DNA from 4 places in the Guyparkeria hydrothermalis genome. Region 2 is predicted to be linked to each of the others. Evidence: predicted binding sites of a transcription regulator. Region 2 holds the regulator's gene; each other region holds the start of a gene.
What was found. Region 2 encodes FliA, which starts transcription of late flagellar genes. Its sites were predicted from a motif close to GCTAAAGTTNNNNNNNNNNCNGCCGATA; they were not measured.

Region 1 (4,548 bases), 2.1 Mb from region 2:
TGGTCATGCCCACCGAGATGGGCGAGCGCTTTCGTGTCATGCGGCTGCGACTAGGCGGTTAGTCAGACGCGCTCGAGTCTGCGAGGCGCTGGATGGCGCCACTCTCTCCATGCTCCAGCCAGTCGAGCAGGGCGGGCATGACCGCACAGGGCGGCTGGCGATCTTCGGCAAGTTCGCCCGGGAAACGGGCATGGCGCAGGCGGCTGTTGACCGCGCCCGGGTCGAATCCCGTGATCCACACCTGCGGCGCCTCCGCCGCCCACTGGTGGATCATCCGTTCCAGCCCCGCGTGGGCGATATCGTGCGCACTGCCGAAGGCCTCGGTGCCCCGGTCGGTGAAGAACAGCACGCGCGGTTGCTTGGACCGCTCCAGCAGTGGCCAGCAGGCGCGCGTCAGTGCGAACGGTGCGGTCAGATTGACGTGCAGGCTTTCCTGGAACTTCATCAGCTCGGCGTGGGCCAGTGGGGCCAGCTCCCCCGCGGTGCCCATGGCGTGCACCAGCAGGTCGAGCCGGCCGAAGGCCTGTTCGATCCCCGTGATCAGTTGTTCGTAGTCCTCGGGCGCGGCGCCGGAGAAATCGACCGGCTGGATCAGCGGCGGCTCGCCGCGTGCCTCGTCGGGCACGTCGGGGAGTACGCGATCGACGATATCGTCGGCCAGCCGTTCGAGCTGGTCGAGCTTTCGCCCCAGCAGGATCAGGGTCGCACCGCGTGCCGCGAGTGTCTGCGCGGTGGCCGTGCCGAGCGCTCCGCTGGCGCCGTTGATCAGGACCACCTGGCCGGCGAACGAGGTATCGGGGGCGGACGAGTCGGTCATCGGGAATCCTTGGTGTGTGACGGAGTTACCAGGCGGCGCGCCAGGCGAGCCACCAACAGCGCAGCGGGCTGATTTCCACCCGGCCGGCCGTCAGTTCCTCGGGGGCAGATCGCATCAGCCGCAGGTGTTCGCGGTCGATGGCCCGCAGGATGCGGAACAGGCGCGGCGGCCGGCCGCTTGCCTGCCAGTCGCCGAGACCGGTGCCGATGCGCTCGAGCTCCTCGCGGAACAGCGCTTCGCGGCTGTCCGGCCCGGCATCTCGATAAAGGTCGGCCTCGTCGAGCCCGTGGCGGTTCAGGGTTTCCTGCGGCAGGTAGACGCGACCGCTGCGCGCATGGCGGCCCAGCAGACGCGCCCGGTCCAGCCGCCCGTGCCAGCGACCCAGTCGTGCCGCCGCGTCGACCTCATCGTCCGTCGCCTCCAGCAGGCGAGCATAGAGGGCGAACAGGCTCGCATAGCGGGCATCGAGATAGGCCTCCAGATCCGCCTCGGCGGCAAACCCCTCGTATTCGAGCTCGATACGCGCGCCGCCGAGCCGTTCCTCGAGGCGGGCTACCAAGGGCGAGTCCTCGCTGCGCGCTTCCTCGCCGAGACCGAGCGCATCCAGGCTTGTCAGCAGTGACTGGATCACCGGGTGCTCGGCGCGATCCTGCGTCATGCCCAGCAGCGCTTCGCGCCACCAGTCCAGCTTTGCCATCGCGACCTGCGGTTCGCTGACCGTCTCGGGGATTTCGGCCAGCGAGACGTCCAGCGCCCGCAGGGCAGTGATCGCCTGCTGCCGGTCGGCCGGCAGCTTGAGGCTGGCCAGACGGAACGGGCTGCCGACCGGGCGCGCCAGTCGCTCGCATTCGGCGTGGGCCAGTTGCGGATCGACGCTCGGGCTGGGGACTTCGCGGTTCATGGTCGCGGATCATACCAGTTCGCCCGCACGTGCCCGGTGACGCCTGCCGCTCAAGAAACCGCCGCCGGGGTCGATAAAGCGAATACCGAGTGTCCATTCCACGCCGTTTGATCGAGCAAGGTGCCCCGAACGATGAATCAACCCAGCATTCTGCGCCGCCTGAAATGGTCGTTTGTCGGCATGGGCGTCGTCATGGGAGCCATCTTCCCCGTGTTTGCCTCGTTCTTCGTCGAGTTTCGTGACGGCATGCTGGGGTGGTTCGTTGCCGGGTGCCTGGGCGCGGGCCTGACCGTCGGTTTCGTCAACTACGGGTTGGCCCATCTGATCCTGCTGCGCCGCATGGGGGCCCTGGCGCGGATTGCCGGCGCGGTGCGCGAGGGCAATCTCACCCAGAAGTGCAGCATCAAGAGCAATGACTCGCTCGGCGACATCGTCGCGAGCATCAACGCGATGATCGACCAGTTGCACGGCCAGATCGGCGACCTGAACCGGAGTAGTGACTCGCTTTCCGATGCCGCCGGTAGCCTCGACGACAGTGTCTCGAGCGTCATGGACGCCCAGGGGCGGGTTCAGTCGCAGCGGGAGCGCACCCTCGGGGAGGCTCGCGAGGTGGCCGACGGCGGCGACCGATTGGTCGACGCGATCGTCGAGGCCGGCCAACAGGCGAGCGAAATGCAGTCGCGCGCGGAGCAGACGCGGGACGAGGTGGGGGAAAGCGTCACGTCAATCACCCGCTCACAGGAGCGTGTCCGGGAAACGGCCACCATCATCACCTCGCTGGTCGCCGCCCGTGACCGCATCAGCGGCATGACGGCCACTATCGATGCGGTGGCCGAACAGACCAACCTGCTGGCGCTGAACGCCGCGATCGAGTCGGCCCGTGCCGGCGAGCACGGCCGCGGTTTCGCGGTGGTGGCCGACGAGGTGCGCAAGCTGGCGGGGCGCAGCGCCGATGCGGCACGCGAGATCGGTCTGGTGATGGAGACGCTGGGCCGCGACGTGACCGCCGCCGACGAGAAAATGCAGGAGGCGAGTCGGTACTCGTCGGATGCCGAGCGCTCGTTGCAGACGGCCTCGGGCGGCCTGTCCCATATGCTCGAGTCGGTGGCGCAGACCGTGGCCCTCACCGAGGGGGCGGCCGGGCACGGTCATCAGCATCACGCATCCATCGAGCGGCTCACCGCGGATCTCAACGCGTTGCTGGAAGTCGTGGAGCGCAATGCCGAGGCGATGCAGTCGGCGAGCGCTGCGGTCGAGTCGGTCAATAGCGAGGCGGGTCGGCTGGCCGACCAGGTGTCGCGCTTCCAGCTCTGACCCGTTTTCGAGAGGCCGCTCAGCCGCGGCCCGTCACCACCCGCCAGCCGATGCGCGCGCCGGCCATCAGTTTCGCCAGCCCGTGGCGACCCGCACGGTCGTCGAACCAGAGTGACGGGTCGACCTGACGTTCTCGCAGGATCTGCTCGACCCGCGCGATGGTCAGGCGATAGCGCCAGCCACCCAGCCAGGGTTGGCCCAGCGCCGCCGCCCCCTGAAGCACGCGCCGGATCTGGCCGGCGAAATGCTCGTTGAAGCGGCGGAAGGCGAAGTCGACCCGCTTGTCCTGCCAGTGCGCTTCGGTGACCTTCATCTCGGCAAGCGTGTCGGCCGGCAGGCGTATGGCGTGCTCGGCGGCCTGATCGGCGTGGGCATCCATCCAGCCGTCCAGCAGGAGCACCGCCGTGATCAGCCCGTCGACACGGGCCTGATCGGTCGTATCCAGTTGGTCGAACCACGGGGGGCGAAAGGCCGGCAACCGGGCGCGGTAGTGCGCGATCAGGTCGCCGAGATTGGCCGGCTCGGTCACCGGCACCAGCGGAGCCTGTCGCAGCTTCACCTCCAGGGGCCAGGCGAGCAGGGCGGTGACGCGCGGGATCATCTCAGGCGCTCGCCTCGTGCGGGTTGTTCGTCTCGAGCAGGCCGGCAATTTCCTCGGGGGTGTCGATCACGACGCTGGCCCCCCAGTCCTCGATCGGACGCTCGCCGTCCAGGTATCCCCAGCGCCCGGCAATGGTCGGCATGTGGGCCGCGTTGCCGGCGATGATGTCGCGTTCGTGATCGCCGATGTACCAGATGTCCACCGGGGCCAGCCGCAGCTTGCCGGCGGCAAACAGCAGCGGATCGGGGTGGGGCTTGGCCCGTTCGAGCTCGTCGCCGCAGACCACTACCGCCGGTTCGAGCGACAGGGCTTCGAGCAGCTGGTGCGTCAGCCCGCCCGGCTTGTTGGTCACCACCCCCCAGGGCAGATCACGCCCCTCAAGCGATTCGACTAGCGCCTCCAGTCCCGGGAACAGGCAGGTGTGCACGGCCAGGTCCTCGGCGTAGAGGGTCAGGAAGCGTTCCCGCAGGCGGGGGTAGTCCGCTGCCTCTGGCGTGATTTTGAGTCCGATGCCGAGCAGTCCGCGCGCGCCGTTCGAGACGTGCGGTCGGATCTGGTCGAACGGCATCGGCTCGAGTCCCTGTTCGGCGCGTAGCCGGTTGAGGGCGGCGGCCATGTCGGGGGCGGTATCGAGCAGGGTGCCGTCGAGGTCGAACAGGATCGCTTTCGGGATGGGCAGCATCAGGACTCCTTTAGGAAACTTTGCACGATTCGATGGCATCTCTGGCTCGCGGGTTTGTTCGCAATCGAGGCGCCGGACCGAAGACGGGCTCGTTGCCCGTCGAGGGACGGTAACGACGAGTGCGGGCAAACCCGCGAGCCCCGTTCGGGCGGGCCTCCAAGGGCCCATCTGTGGCGTTCCCGTCCTTGCAAAGGGCGACGGCCCTTCACAGCGGACTGCGCCTTGCATCTGGA
Region 2 (4,548 bases):
GCTTCGCCGGGTGCCGGCTCATCGCTTTGACGAGCCAGGCCCTCGATCTCGTCGAGGAAAGCAGGCGAGACGGCCTCGGGATACTGACCGGCTCGAAGGTCGTCGAACATGCCGTTGAGCACGTCGATCACCTGCAGCATCACGTCCATGATGCGGCTGTTCATGGCGATCTCGTGATTGCGCAGCAGGTTGAAGATGTCCTCGGCGCGGTGGCAGACCTCCACCAACGGATGCACTTCGAGGAAGCCGGCCCCGCCCTTGACGGTATGGAAGGCACGGAACACCGAGTTGAGCCTGTCCGCGTCATCAGGCGACTGCTCGAGCTCGATCAGTTGCTGATCCAGTCCATTGAGCAGCTCGCCGGCCTCAATCAGGAAGTCCTGCAGCAGCTCGTTGTCGGGTTCGAATGCCATGATTGCCTCTCATTCACTCTGTGGCGCGGCTCATGCCGCGGCCACGTGTCCTGCCCGACCGCGCTCGGCGGGCTGCCTCCTGTCCGGCCGGAGTCAGAACCCCAGGCTGGCCAGGAGATCGTCGACGTCGTCCTGGTTCTTCACCACGTTGTCGCCGGCATTGGGCAGCTGCGGCCCGACGCCGTCCTCGGCACTCTCGGTCTTGCCGCCCTTGGCGCCGTCGGCCTTGCTGCCGCACACCGGGGCGGTGATCTGCAGCAGTCCCACCAGTTTCTCCTCGAGCTGCTCGAGCAGGTCGATCACCCGCATCAACAGCTGCCCGGACAGATCCTGGAACTCCTGGGCCATCATGATTTCGGTCAGTTGCCCCCTGAGACGCTCGCCACTGCCGGTCGCCGAGTCCAGGTAGCGGGTCATCGATTCGACCACGCTCTCCAGTCGGGAGTTATCGGCCTCGCTGGCCGCGACTTTAGCCAGCTCGTCCTTCAGCCGTTGAGATCGATCGATGATCTTGTCGGCCATGGGCGAGGCCTCTTCGGTGATCGAGAGGGTGCGGGTCGCCGCCTGTTCGGTCAGGGTAATCACGTAACGCAGCCGGTCACGCGCATCGGGCATCTCGTCCTGGGCCAGGGCACCGAGGCGCTCGTCCTCGGCAAAACTCCGCAGGGTGTCGTGCACCTCGCGGGTCATGCGCCCGACTTCGTCGAAAATGTTGCCGGAATAGGCGGCGGTGAGATCGCCGATCAGACGCGCCTCGCCGGCGACATCCTCGTTCTCGATCGCTGCCACCAGTGCACGGGCGTCGGCCAGTCGCTTGTCGCGGTCGACCAGCGGTTGGAAGTCCTGTTCGTCTGCTCCACTCATGTCTCGCGCGCCCCTACGATTCGACGCGCTCGAAGATCTTGTCGATCTTCTCCTTGAGTGTGGCCCCGTTGAAAGGCTTGACGATGTAACCGTTCACGCCCTCCTGGGCGGCGAGGACGATCTGCTCGCGCTTGGCCTCGGCGGTCACCATCAGTACCGGCAGGCCGGCCAGTCCCGGATCGGCACGCACATTGCGCAGCAGGTCGATGCCGGTCATGCCCGGCATGTTCCAGTCGGTGACCAGGAAATCGAAGTTGCCCTGCTTGAGCAGCGGCAGCGCCGTCTGGCCATCGTCGGCCTCCTCGATATTGGTGAAGCCGAGCTCTTTGAGAAGGTTCTTGATGATCCGGCGCATCGTGGAGAAGTCGTCCACCACGAGGATCTTCATGTTTCGGTCCATTTTCGCCCCTGGAATGGTTGTCAGTACCAGGCAGGTTGCCTTGTTAGAACGTGGGTAAGAGGGTCTATCGGCGCCAAGCGGAAAAGATTGAGCCCTTTCCGCGATCGGCAGCCTATTTCCAGGCGTTCATGGCGGTCTTGAGCCGCATGATTGCCTTGTTGTGGATCTGGCACACGCGCGATTCGCTGACGCCGAGCACGGCACCGATCTCCTTCTGGTTCAGTTCGTCGACATAGTACAGCGACATGACCAGTCTCTCGCGCTCGGGCAGCTCGTCGATATAGCCCGCCAGATCGCGCTGGAAGTGGTTCTCGGCGAGCGCCTCGTCGGGCTGCTGGCTGTGCGGGTCGGCGACGTCGTAGGTCTCGTTCTCGCCTTCGCCGGCGTGGTCCAGCGAGGTGACGTGCACTGTCGAGGCATCGCTCATCGCGGCGTGATACTCGTCGAGCGTCAGGCCCATGCGCTCGCAGACCTCGGCATCCCGCGCCTCGCGGCCGGTCTCGGATTCGATCTCGGCGACCGTCTGGGCGATCTCGCGCTGACGGCGGTAGACCGAACGCGGCGCCCAGTCATTGCGACGGACCTCGTCGAGCATCGCCCCGCGAATACGCAGCCCGGCATACGTCTCGAAGGAAGCGCCCTTGTCGCCGTCGAACAGGCGGGCGGCATCGAGCAGCCCCACCATGCCGGCCTGGATCAGATCCTCGGCCTGGATGTGGGAGGGCAGACGGCCGAGCAGATGGAAGGCAACACGCTTGACCAGGCCGGCGTGCTTAGTGACCAGTGCCTCGGTCGATCCGGCCTGAACGTTCTGATACATGGCACGAGCGTTCATAGCAGATTCTCGGGATCCAGCTCGACGTTGTTCACCAGCCGTTCGACGAAGAACTGCAGCTGACCCTGCGGACCGCGGGGGGCCGGCCAGTGGTTGACACGGTCGGCCATGGAGGTGAAGGCCCGGGCCGACTTGGCCCCGCCGTAGAGCTGCACGACGGTCTTCTGGCGCTGCACGGCTCGACGGAGATAGTCGTCGAACGGCACCGACCCCATGTGCGTCAGGGTGACGTCGAGAAAGCGCTTGGCAGCCACCGAGAGTTTCTCGAACAGCCGCCGCCCTTCCGCGGCGTCGCGAACCATGTTCGCCACGACGTGGAAACGGGTCACGTCATGCTCACGGGAAAGCACCTTGATCACGGCATAGGCATCGGTGATCGAGGCCGGCTCGTCGCAGACCACGACCACCACCTCGTTGGCCGCCTCGGCGAAACGCACCACCGAGTCGGCGATGCCGGCGGCCGAATCCACGATGAGCGTGTCGACCGGCCAGCGCATCTCGGAGAATGCCGAGATCAGACCGGCGTTCTCGGCGGGCGTCAGCGCAGCCATGTGCGCCACGCCGCTGGATGCCGGCAGGATGCCGATGCCCTCGGGGCCCTCGAGCATGATCTCGTCCAGACTCGCCGTGCCTTCCAGCACATGGGACAGGTTGCCCCGCGACTGTAGACCAAGCAGCACGTCGACATTGCCCAGTCCGAGGTCGGCGTCCATGAGCACCACGCGGTCACCGGTACGCGCGAGGGCGACCGACAGGTTGAGCGAGACGTTGGTCTTGCCCACCCCGCCCTTGCCACTGGTCACGGCGATCACCCGCACCGGCCGACTGCCGGTGGCGTGGCGGGCGCCGTCGGCCTGGTCGTGGCCGCCCCAGGGCGCGTTTGTCATCCGGCTTGCTTGAGCATCCACAGCGGATCATCCCTGTCGGTATGTTCGAGTTGCGACTGCCCCATCTCGAGGGCCTGCTTGATCAGGTCGGCCGCCTTGGGGAACCAGAGATCCTCCGGGACCCGCTGACCGACGCCGGCGCAGACGAGCGGCAGACGCCGCGGCGCACCATCGACCCCTGCCAGGGGGCGGACCAACGCGGCCAGCCCGCCGCCGAGCAGCACGGTCTCGTCGAGCTTGGTCAATACCGTGCCATGCAACGGCAGGCCGGCGAAGCGTTTCTTGACGTCCTCGAGGGCCGGATACTGCGCATTCGCCGACAGGACCAGCAGAAGCTTGACTGACTCGCCCGCGCCCATCAGCGCCTCGAGCTTCTGCATCATGCGGAAATCGCGCTGCGACATCCCCGAGGTATCGATCAACACCAGGTGGCGATCGGCGACCGCCTCGAGCAACTGCGCCAGGTGCGTCTCGTCTCGCGCGATGTGCAGTGGCACATTAAGGATACGGGCGTAGTTGCGCAACTGCTCCTGAGCCCCGATACGGAAGCGGTCGGTGGTAATCAGCGCGACCGAGTCGCGGCCACGGTGCAGCACCGCACGAGCCGCCAGCTTGGCGAGCGTGGTGGTCTTGCCCACCCCGGTCGGGCCGACGAAGGCGTACGTGCCCCCGGCCTCGACCGGATCCTCGGCGCGATGCTCGAGCTGGTCGCCCAGCATCTTGAGCGCCTCGACAAAGGCCCGCTCCGGTTTCGCCGTGGCGGCGGCCCGGCCGAGCTCCCGGGCCAGCCCGATCGGCAACCCCAGGTCCTGCAGGCGCTGGACAGTCGAGACCTCGGCCGGATGGGCCTGGCTGAACCGGTGCCATTCCATGACCGACAGCTGTCGCTCGAACAGATCGCGCAGCTGGGCGACCTCCTCGGTCAGGGTCGACAGGCGTCCTTCGGCGGCCCCCTGGTCCTCGACCAGCCAGTCCCAGTGGGACGGCGTGCGGTCCGACGACCGGCCGACGGGCTCTTCGGCGACCGGAGCGGTCGACTCGGCCGGCTCGCCGGCCAGCTGCTCGTTCCAGGCGGCCAGCGCCTCGGTGAACGCGGCCCGGTCGTCCTCGGTCTCGGCCGATCCCGCCGTTTCGGCCGGCTCCTCGGCC
Region 3 (4,548 bases), 2.2 Mb from region 2:
AAAGTAACCGCTCGCCTGTTTCTGACCCTGTGCGAGTTGCGCCACCTCGATCTGGTAGCTGCCGGCACTGGCGGTCTCGTCCGCCGTGGCGGTGAAGATCGACGAATCGCCGCTAGTCGCCTTGCGGGCCTGGAACGAGTCCAAGTCCTTGAGGGCGCCCAGCGCGCTCTGGAACTCATTGAGGGCACTTTTGAGCCCCCCCAACGCGGAAATGGTTGCCTGGGTCTGCGCTTCGCGCCGATCCAGGCGATTGCGGGCAGGCTGGCCTTCCGCGGCAACCAATTGGCTGACGATGCCGCCTACATCAATGCCGGAACCAATGCCGGTACTGGTGATCGCCATGTCGTGTTACCTCAATTACCGTGTAATGCCAGCTTGTGGGGATACTGCTCAAGCCTCGAGCTCGAGCATGCCCCCCTCCCCGTTCTCGATCCGCCGGGCGATCGACAGGATCTCCTCGGACGGAATCTGGCGCACGACCTCGTCGGTCCGCGCGTTGATTACCTTGACGACCGTGCGACCCGTGTCGTCATCGACCGAAAAGGACAGGTCGCGCTGGCGCGACTGGACCAGCTCTTCGAGCTCGGCCAGCTTGGCCTCCAGCGCTTCCCGGTCCAGACCATTCGCCTCATTAGACTCGTTGCGGGGCCGAATGCCCTGCAAATTGCTTGCCGAAACGGATGGCCCGGACACAGAAGAGCGCTCGCCGGCCGAAGCCGCGCGAGCGCTGGGATAAAGGCTTGGCATCTTGCCAAGGGCATCTGAGATGGTGGATTCAGAGCTCATCATGCCACCTCCTTTACTCAGGCGATGACGCCCGTTCCCTGGGCGTCATCGGGTGGGCCCGGATTAGCCGAGCAGGCTCAGTACGTTCTGCTGAGCAGCGTTGGCCTGCGACAGCATTGCGGTGCCAGCCTGCTGAAGGATCTGGGAGCGGCTCAGGTTGGAGGTCTCCTTCGCAAAGTCCGCGTCCTGGATCTGGGAACGGGCGGCGCTGACGTTCTCCGACACATTCTGCAGGTTGCTGATGGTCGATTCGAGGCGGTTCTGGACGGCACCCAACGATGCGCGCTCCTCGGAAATAAAACTCAGGGCCTTGTCGATCACAGAGATCGCATCATTAGAGCCGCTTCGGCTCGAAATATCCACCTGAGCAACCGAGGACAGCGAGCCAGCGATAGTGGTTGCTCCACCCGTGGCGGTCAGTACATTCTCTGTCCCCGCAGCAACGGCCGATGCCACACTGAAGCTACCACTTGACTCAAATTCAACTTGACCACCCACTACAACGCTATCGCCTGCAGGGGAAGCCGCCACGGTGCCACCTGAAGGCCCGGTCAAAGATACCGAACCAACGTCTAGGGTCTCACCGTTGTCACCACTATGGACGAAGTTTTCAATGTTGATGTCCTCGCCCTTGTCATTGGCGAGTTCGATACTTGCTTTATCGGCGCTCAGCGTCGCGGTAATCCCAGTTTGCGCGGTACGGTCATTGATAGCCGAAGCCAGGTTGGACAGATCGCTTGTGTCTGCAATGCCCGTTGAGATCGTTACTGCGGACTCACCGTTGGAGGAAGACAGGTCGAAGGTCACAGTGCCGGCCGCTGAGAGCGAACCAACAGTCACCTCAGTGGATGCAGTCGCACTGACACCTGTAGAACCGGTCAAACCATTAACACCCTCTGCGATGGTTTTCGCAGATACGCCGTCACCCACGGTATAGGTGCCTGTGCCACTGGCGCCATTGATCGTCAGGTCACCGCCGGCCACACCATTACCACCCGAGATATCCTGGGCTACCGCAAGGCCACCAATGTTGGTTTGCGTGCCTTGCTGGTAAGCACCCATGTCAAGTGCTGAGGTGCTACCAATCGACACATTGATAGTTTCGTTCGCATTCGAACCTACCTGGAACTTGGATGACGTAAAGGAGCCGTCCAGGATGTTTTTCCCGTTGAACGTGGTGGTCTCAGAAATTCGATTCAGCTCCTGCTGAAGCTGAGACACCTCTTTCTGCAAGTTGGCTCGGTCGGTATCAGAGTTGGAATCGTTCGCCGACTGAATGGCCAGTTCCCGCATGCGCTGAAGAATGTTGGACGATTCCTGCATCGCCCCTTCGGCAGTCTGAGAAAGCGAGATGCCATCGTTGGCATTGCGCACCGCTTGGTTCAAACCACGGATTTGAGACGTCATGCGGTCAGCGATTGCCAGACCTGCAGCGTCATCAGCAGCGCTGTTGATACGCAGACCGGAGGACAGACGCTCCATGGCGGTCTGCATCTCATTTTGCGTAGAGCCCAGTTGACGCTGCGCGTTCAGGGCCATGATGTTCGTGTTTACACCCATTACCATGATGTCGTCTCCTCTTCGGACGGTGCCCCGGAAATGGGGCGATTTGCTCTTGGCTACGGTTCCGTTATCGGCGGTATTTGCCGGAGCTTTAGTTTTTGGGTGAAAAATTTTTTGTTTTATGCCCGGGTGGCACAGTGATGCGGGTTTGAGGTGGGCAGAACGCCTTGGTCAGGGGTTGCATAGGCAACATTCGTGTTCCCCGATATCGTCATTCCCGCGAACGCGGGGATCCATGGAAGGGCTGACGAGGCCGGTTCTGTTGACTCTGTAGGCAGGCACGTCGGGACGGGGCGGGTTCGTTCACTGGTTTCCCGCTTGCGCGGGAATGACGGGTAACGGGGGGATCCATGGAGGGGCTCACAAGGCCGCTCCTGTTGGTTCTTTAGGCGGGCACTTCGGGACATCTCCTGCGTTATTGCCGGCCGGGCGTGAGGCGGGTTCGTTCACTGGATCCCCGCCTACGCGGGAATGACGGGGGACGGGGATGGCTTCGATCCCTGGATTCCCGTCCCCCGTTTTCATGGGGACATGCTTTTGCGGGGCGACAGGCTGGGGTGGCTTCGGTTGCGGGTTCGCCCTCCTATCGCGGGCGGGGGTGACGGTGCTGGGATGGCTTCGATCGTTGGGTTCCCGCGTGCGCGGGAACGACGGGAGATGGTTACTCCTGGTTCATCTTTCCGATCCGTTGGCTTCCTCTTTCCCGCCCGTGTTTGATCGGGGCTTTCATGACGAGCGACGGAGCACCACCAACGCTACTTGTCCTCACCGTCCAAAAGGGCCGTCATTCCCGCGGATGCGGGGATCCATGGAAGGTCTGGGCAGCCTCTGCGGCTGATTATCCGAGTGGGCACTTTCGGACGTGTTCTGCCTTGGTGCCAACCGAGTGTGGTGCGACTTCGTTTTCTGGATTCCCGCTTACGCGGGAATGACGGGGGTGGATGGCTTCGTTGTCTAGATTCCCGCCTGCGCGGGAATGACGACAGTGGGTGATCTTGCGGCTGGAATGACGACAGTAGGTGACCTTGCCGCTGGAATGACGGCAGTGGCTGGACTTGCCCCTGCCATGACAGAACCAGTCGTGAGCAGGAATGGCAGATGCGTGCACGGGGATGACGGGGCTTTCCGTGCGCCGGGGATGATAGGGGGGCTGGGGCTTTGGTAGCTGGATTCTGCGCGGACAGGTCCAGGTGAATGACGGCCAGCTGGCGGGAGGGGGCATACCGTCATATCGTTGTCACCCGGCATATGATTGCCGGCGATACACTCGGTGACATCTCTTTCTCGGAAGCCGACCATGCCGACATCCCGTCATCTTGAAATCCGCCCCAGACTGCCCGCCCGTCTCGAGGTGCTGTCCGCCCTGGCGGGCAATCTCTACTACAGCTGGTCGCGACCGGTGCGGGACCTGTTCGACTCAATCGACAGCGAGGTTTGGCTCGCCTGCGAGGAAAATCCGGTCCGATTCCTGCAGACCGTGCCGCAGGCGCAGTTGGACGCAAAGACGGAGGATGCGGCGTTTCTCGCCAAGCTCGACGCGGTCATGCGCGACTTCGAGGCTTACCTCGGACAGGTGCCCGACACCAAGACCGAAGACGGGGCAATCGCCTACCTGTGCGCGGAGTTCGGCTTCCACGAGTCGCTGCCAATCTACTCGGGCGGCCTGGGCATCCTCGCCGGCGATCACTGCAAGGCGGCATCCGACCTCAATCTGCCGCTGGTAGGCATCGGGCTGCTCTACCGTCAGGGCTACTTCCAACAGTGCATCGACGCCACCGGTCATCAGGTGCCCCGCTTCGAGGATCTCGACTTCTCGCGCCTCCCGATTCATCGGGTCGACGGGGATGGTCAGCCGTTGACCGTCGCGGTCGACCTACCGGGGCGGCAGGTATGGCTGCAGGTCTGGGCGGTGCATGTGGGACGCGTAACCGTCTACCTGCTGGATGCCGATGTGGCCGCCAACAGCGCGGCGGATCGAGAGATCACCCACCGCCTCTACGACAGTGATCGCCGCCGGCGGCTGGAACAGGAGATGCTGCTGGGCGTCGGCGGGGTCCGTGCCCTGCGCGCCCTCGGGATCGCCCCCGCCGCGTGGCACATCAACGAAGGCCACGCCGCCTTCTCCACCCTCGAACGGATCGCCGAACTCACCGCCAGTGGTCTGCCATTCGACGCCGCCCGGCAGGCGGTGGCCGCCGC
Region 4 (4,548 bases), 1.9 Mb from region 2:
AACGGCGTCGCTCAACGAGGATTCCGACTACCTGATGCACGCGACCGACGAGGACTGGCGGTGCATGGGTGAGGGTAGCTTCGGTTGCGGTGCCATGGGATCGATGATGTCGGGCAAGCTCAAGTTCGATGGCCCCAAGATGGAGGCGGCAAGCGTGGTCGAACCGTTCAACGCGTTCCTGAAGATGACCGGCGAGGTCGAGGGAAGCGAACAGTGCCCCTCCCGGACGTTGGCTTCCGGGACCTAGGTCGTACCATCCTGATTCTCCTGGAAGGCCCGGCCCTCGATGAGGTCGGGCTTTTTTGCTGCCACATCGGGGTCTTGGTGATCACCGGAACGCCGGCTTGCTCCCGGGCGCGGCAGCTTCGGGGCTATGGTGGCATGTCGGGCGGAGATACGGGCCTGTGGAGGTCCCGTCACGGGTCTATGGTTGTCCCACGTATACCGGCAAGCGATTCGAGATGCTCAAGACCCTTCAATCCCTGTTTTTCCCGGACGAGCCGGCCAGCGAGGCGCGCCGCGAGATGCGTGTCGATGCCGCGGTGGCCATCCTGCTCATGGAGGTCGCCCGTGCCGACTTCGATATTGCGGACGAGGAGCTGGCGGTCATCCGCCGCACTCTGGTCGAGGATTTCGACATGTCCGAGACAGACGCGGACGACCTCGTCCAACACGCGGCCGCCGAGGTCGACGATTCCACCGGCTTTTTTTTTCCCTTTGTCCGACTGCTGAACGAACGGCTTGACCCGGCCGCGAAGTGCCGCGTCGTCGAGACGCTATGGCGCGTGGCATATGCCGATGCCGGCAAGCATCACCTGGAAGAGTCGACCATCCGGCAGATTTCCGATCTTCTCTACGTCTCGCACAGCGATTTCATCCGGGCTCGGGTGCGAGCGGAGGAAGCAGCGGGGAGTCGCGGCGGGCCGCAATAAAAAAAGCCCCGCGGAATGCGGGGCTTCGTCTCGTCGGTCGCACTGACTCAGGTGCGGAACTGATTGACCAGTGCCTGCAGCTGCGAGGCCAGATGAGCCAGTTCGTGGCTGGCGGTCGATGTCTGAGCGCCGCCCTCGGCGGTCTGTGCCGCGGCCTCGTTGATGTTCGAGACGTTGCGGTTGATCTCCTCGGCGACCTGACCCTGTTCCTCGGCGGCCGAGGCGATCTGGTGGTTCATGTCGGTGATCGTCTCGATGGCGCGGGTGATGGTCACCAGTGACTGGCCGGCCTCGCGTGCCTGATCGGCGGTCTGACGGGCATGGTCCTGGCTGCTCTGCATGGCGCTGACCGCCTGCTTGGAGCCGCCCTGGATGCTCTCGACCATCTCGCGGATCTCCTGAGTGGAGGCCTGCGTCTTGCTCGCCAGAGAGCGCACTTCCTCGGCGACCACCGCAAAGCCACGGCCGTGCTCGCCGGCCCGGGCGGCCTCGATGGCGGCGTTGAGTGCCAGCAGGTTGGTCTGCTCGGCGATCTCGCGGATCACGTCGACTACCGTGCTGATCTTCTCGCTCGCGGTCTCGAGGTTGCCGATGATGGTACCGGCGGCCTCGATCTCGTCGGCCAGAGCGGCCACATGCGCGATGGTCTCGTCGACGACGCGCTGGCCGTCTTTGGCCTCTTCGTCCGCGTTGTGGGCGGCATCGGCCGCGCCGGAGGCGTTCTGGGCGATGTCCTGGACCGTGGTGGTCATCTCGTTCATCGCGGTCGCGACCATCTCGGTTTCCTGCCGTTGCCGCTGGACGCCCTCGTTGGTATCGGCGGTGATCTGCGACAGCTCCTCGGCAGAGGCCGACAGCTGACCGGTCGAGTTGGCCACCTCGTGGATGGAGTCGCGCATCTTGCCGGCGAAGCGGTTGAATGCGGCGGCCAGATCGGCGATCTCGTCGCGGCCGCTTTCATCGAGTCGCTGGGTGAGATCGCCGTCACCAGCGGCGATGTCGTCCATGGCACGAACGGTGCGCTGAAGCGGCTGCGTGATGCTTCGGGTGATGAAAAAGCCGATGAAGGCGGCGATCGCGATGGCCACGGCCATGACCGTGATCACCTGGTTGCGTGCGGCGGCAAGCCGGTCGACGTAATCGCTGCGGTCCATGGTGACGGCCAAAACGCCGACCGGATTGCCGGAAAAGTCCGCCACGGTGTGGGCGTAGGTCACCGACGGCGTCTCGCCGATCTCGTGCTCCCAGATGGTGGTTTCGGCTTTCGCGGCGGCCAGCTTGTCTGCGGTCAGGGTGTCGGGATTCGCCAGGGTCGAGCCGAAGGTCTCGAAACCGTTGTCGGCGACCAGGTAGAGGCCGATGTCGACGCCATAGTCGCTCTTGTACTTGTCGAAGAACGGCTGGCCGAAGCTCATCCCGAATTCGACGCTGCCCTGGTGCTGGCCCTGATGGCTGATCGAGGAGATGCCGCGCATCCCCAGCCCGGCCACGCCGCGCTCGAGTCCACGAATCCGCTCCTGGCGGTTGTTGGTCGCCAGCACCGTCTTGCGGAAGCCGGACAGGTCGTCACCGAATTTTTCCGGCTTGTGAACGCGGAAGAACGAAATCGCCGGCGGCAGATGGAAGTGGAACTGGCGTGCGCCGAAATCCTCCTTCAGCGGCGGGAAGATCGGCAGCATCATGTCGGCCAGGCGCTCGCGATCACGCTCGGCCATTGCCTGGCCGACATCCGGGATGCTCGAGACCACCACGCTCATCGCCTCGGCAAGGCGGCCCTCGGCGCGGATCTGGGCCTGCGCCGTTTCGAACAGACCCTTGAGTTCGCGTTGCTGCGCTTGTTTTATCGTGGAGGAAAACTCCGTCATCACCAATGGGATCACCAGGGCGGCGATGAAGACGATGACGAGGGCAAACCCGAGGGCAAGTCGGGCACCGATCGACAGATTCTTGAACAGGGCAGGCATGCTTTGTTGACTCCGCTTTAACTGGGTCGGAACGACACGACAATGCGCGATCCGCCTCAGGGAATCGGCCGATATGGCAAAAGCTTTAACCCGAGTCGATTACTGGGGGAATAGTTCACACCGCTACGGATCGCCGTTCGCTATCGGATGGCGCAACGGGGCGGTGAGCCTGACCGAAGATGGCTAAGCGAAAGGGGGGGCGAAGGCTGTCGGGTCAGTCGCCTTCGAGCTCCATCCAGCGCTCGAGGGCCTGTTCGAGCTCGGTTTCCAGCTCGCTGACACGGGCCAGCGTACGCTCCACCTCGGTGGGATCGCCCTGGTAGAAGCTCGGATCGTTGATCACCGCCTGGAGCTCCGCCTGCTCGTTTTCCAGCGACTCGATGCGACCGGGGAGGGCATCGAGTTCGCGCTGGTCCTTGTAGGAAAGCTTCTTGCTCGTCTTCTTGGGCTTGGCCGTGGGCGCCTTCTCGGTGGCGGCCTTTGGCGTGGATGCGGTCGTCGCGGCCTGCTGTCGAGACGCCTGATCAAGGTAATCCTGGTAGCCGCCGACGACGTCCTCGATCTCGCCGTGGCCCTTGAACACCAACAGGCTGGTGACGACGTTATCCAGGAACGCCCGGTCGTGACTGACCAGCAGCAGGGTGCCCTTGTAGTCCGCCAGTGCCTGTTCGAGCACTTCCAGGGTCTCGAGGTCGAGGTCGTTGGTGGGTTCGTCGAGCACCAGCAGGTTGGCCGGGCGGGCGAACAGCTTTGCGAGCAGCAGTCGGTTGCGTTCGCCCCCCGAGAGGGATTCCACTCGGGTTCGTGCACGGTCCGGAGTGAACAGGAATTGCTGCAGGTAGCCGATGCCGTGGACGTTGCTCTCGCCCACCTGAAGGCGGTCGCCGCCGTCGCAGAGGTTCTCGATGGCGGTCCAGTCGTCGCGCAGCTGGGCGCGGTGCTGATCGAAGTACGCCACCTCGAGCTGCGAGCCACGCTTGATCTTTCCGTCGGTCGGCTCGATCTGGCCGAGGATCAGCTTGATCAGGGTGGACTTGCCCGCGCCGTTGGGACCGACCAGCCCCACGCGATCGCCGCGCAGGATAGTGGTTGTCAGGTCGCGGATGACGGTCTTGTCACCGAAGGAGACGCTGGCGTGCTGCGTCTCGGCGATGATCTTGCCGGAGGTCTTGCCCGAGCTTGCGGAGAGCTCGACCTTGCCGGCCTTCTCCCGTCGGGCAGCGCGCTCGGCCCGCAGGCGCTCTAGGTTGCGCACACGGCCCTCGTTGCGGGTGCGGCGGGCCTTGATGCCCTGGCGGATCCAGACCTCTTCCTGTGCCAGTGTCTTGTCGAAACGGGCGTTTTCCTGCGCCTCGGCGTTGTCGCGTTCCTCGCGCCGGCGCAGGTAGTTGTCGTAGTCGCCCGGCCAGAGGGTGAGATGTCCCCGGTCGAGTTCGACGATGCCGGTCGCCAGACGTTGCAGGAAGGCGCGGTCGTGGGTGATGAACACCACCGCGCCATTAAAACGGCGTACCAGATCCTCGAGCCACTCGATACCGGCGATGTCGAGGTGGTTGGTCGGCTCGTCGAGCAGCAGCAGTTCCGGCTCGATCACCAGCGCCTGCCCGAGCAGCACGCGGCGGCGCTCACCGCCAGACAGCCCGCGGACCGGC

Region 1: a site for FliA is predicted at 1,767-1,794, ahead of LV476_RS00815 (methyl-accepting chemotaxis protein). Genes of this name have one in related genera too.
Region 3: a site for FliA is predicted at 2,418-2,445, ahead of LV476_RS00715 (flagellin). Genes of this name have one in related genera too.
Region 4: a site for FliA is predicted at 2,959-2,986, ahead of LV476_RS02065 (methyl-accepting chemotaxis protein). Genes of this name have one in related genera too.

Annotation. Positions count from the first base shown of each region.
Region 1 is NZ_JAJSED010000001.1:161,115-165,662, forward strand. Features, by position in the region: gene LV476_RS00800 (class I SAM-dependent methyltransferase) at 1-62, shown strand, start outside; gene LV476_RS00805 (SDR family NAD(P)-dependent oxidoreductase) at 59-817, opposite strand; gene LV476_RS00810 (phytoene/squalene synthase family protein) at 843-1,718, opposite strand; gene LV476_RS00815 (methyl-accepting chemotaxis protein) at 1,851-3,032, shown strand; gene LV476_RS00820 (hypothetical protein) at 3,052-3,633, opposite strand; gene LV476_RS00825 (HAD hydrolase-like protein) at 3,635-4,315, opposite strand; gene ubiG (bifunctional 2-polyprenyl-6-hydroxyphenol methylase/3-demethylubiquinol 3-O-methyltransferase UbiG) at 4,521-4,548, opposite strand, start outside.
Region 2 is NZ_JAJSED010000001.1:2,304,454-2,309,001, reverse strand. Features, by position in the region: gene LV476_RS10785 (chemotaxis protein CheA) at 1-413, opposite strand, end outside; gene LV476_RS10780 (protein phosphatase CheZ) at 507-1,277, opposite strand; gene cheY (chemotaxis response regulator CheY) at 1,291-1,677, opposite strand; gene LV476_RS10770 (RNA polymerase sigma factor FliA) at 1,790-2,512, opposite strand; gene LV476_RS10765 (MinD/ParA family protein) at 2,509-3,399, opposite strand; gene flhF (flagellar biosynthesis protein FlhF) at 3,396-4,548, opposite strand, start outside.
Region 3 is NZ_JAJSED010000001.1:139,926-144,473, reverse strand. Features, by position in the region: gene fliD (flagellar filament capping protein FliD) at 1-342, opposite strand, end outside; gene LV476_RS00720 (flagellar protein FlaG) at 391-789, opposite strand; gene LV476_RS00715 (flagellin) at 850-2,346, opposite strand; gene glgP (alpha-glucan family phosphorylase) at 3,647-4,548, shown strand, end outside.
Region 4 is NZ_JAJSED010000001.1:422,650-427,197, forward strand. Features, by position in the region: gene LV476_RS02055 (SCP2 sterol-binding domain-containing protein) at 1-247, shown strand, start outside; gene LV476_RS02060 (TerB family tellurite resistance protein) at 462-932, shown strand; gene LV476_RS02065 (methyl-accepting chemotaxis protein) at 980-2,896, opposite strand; gene LV476_RS02070 (ATP-binding cassette domain-containing protein) at 3,111-4,548, opposite strand, start outside.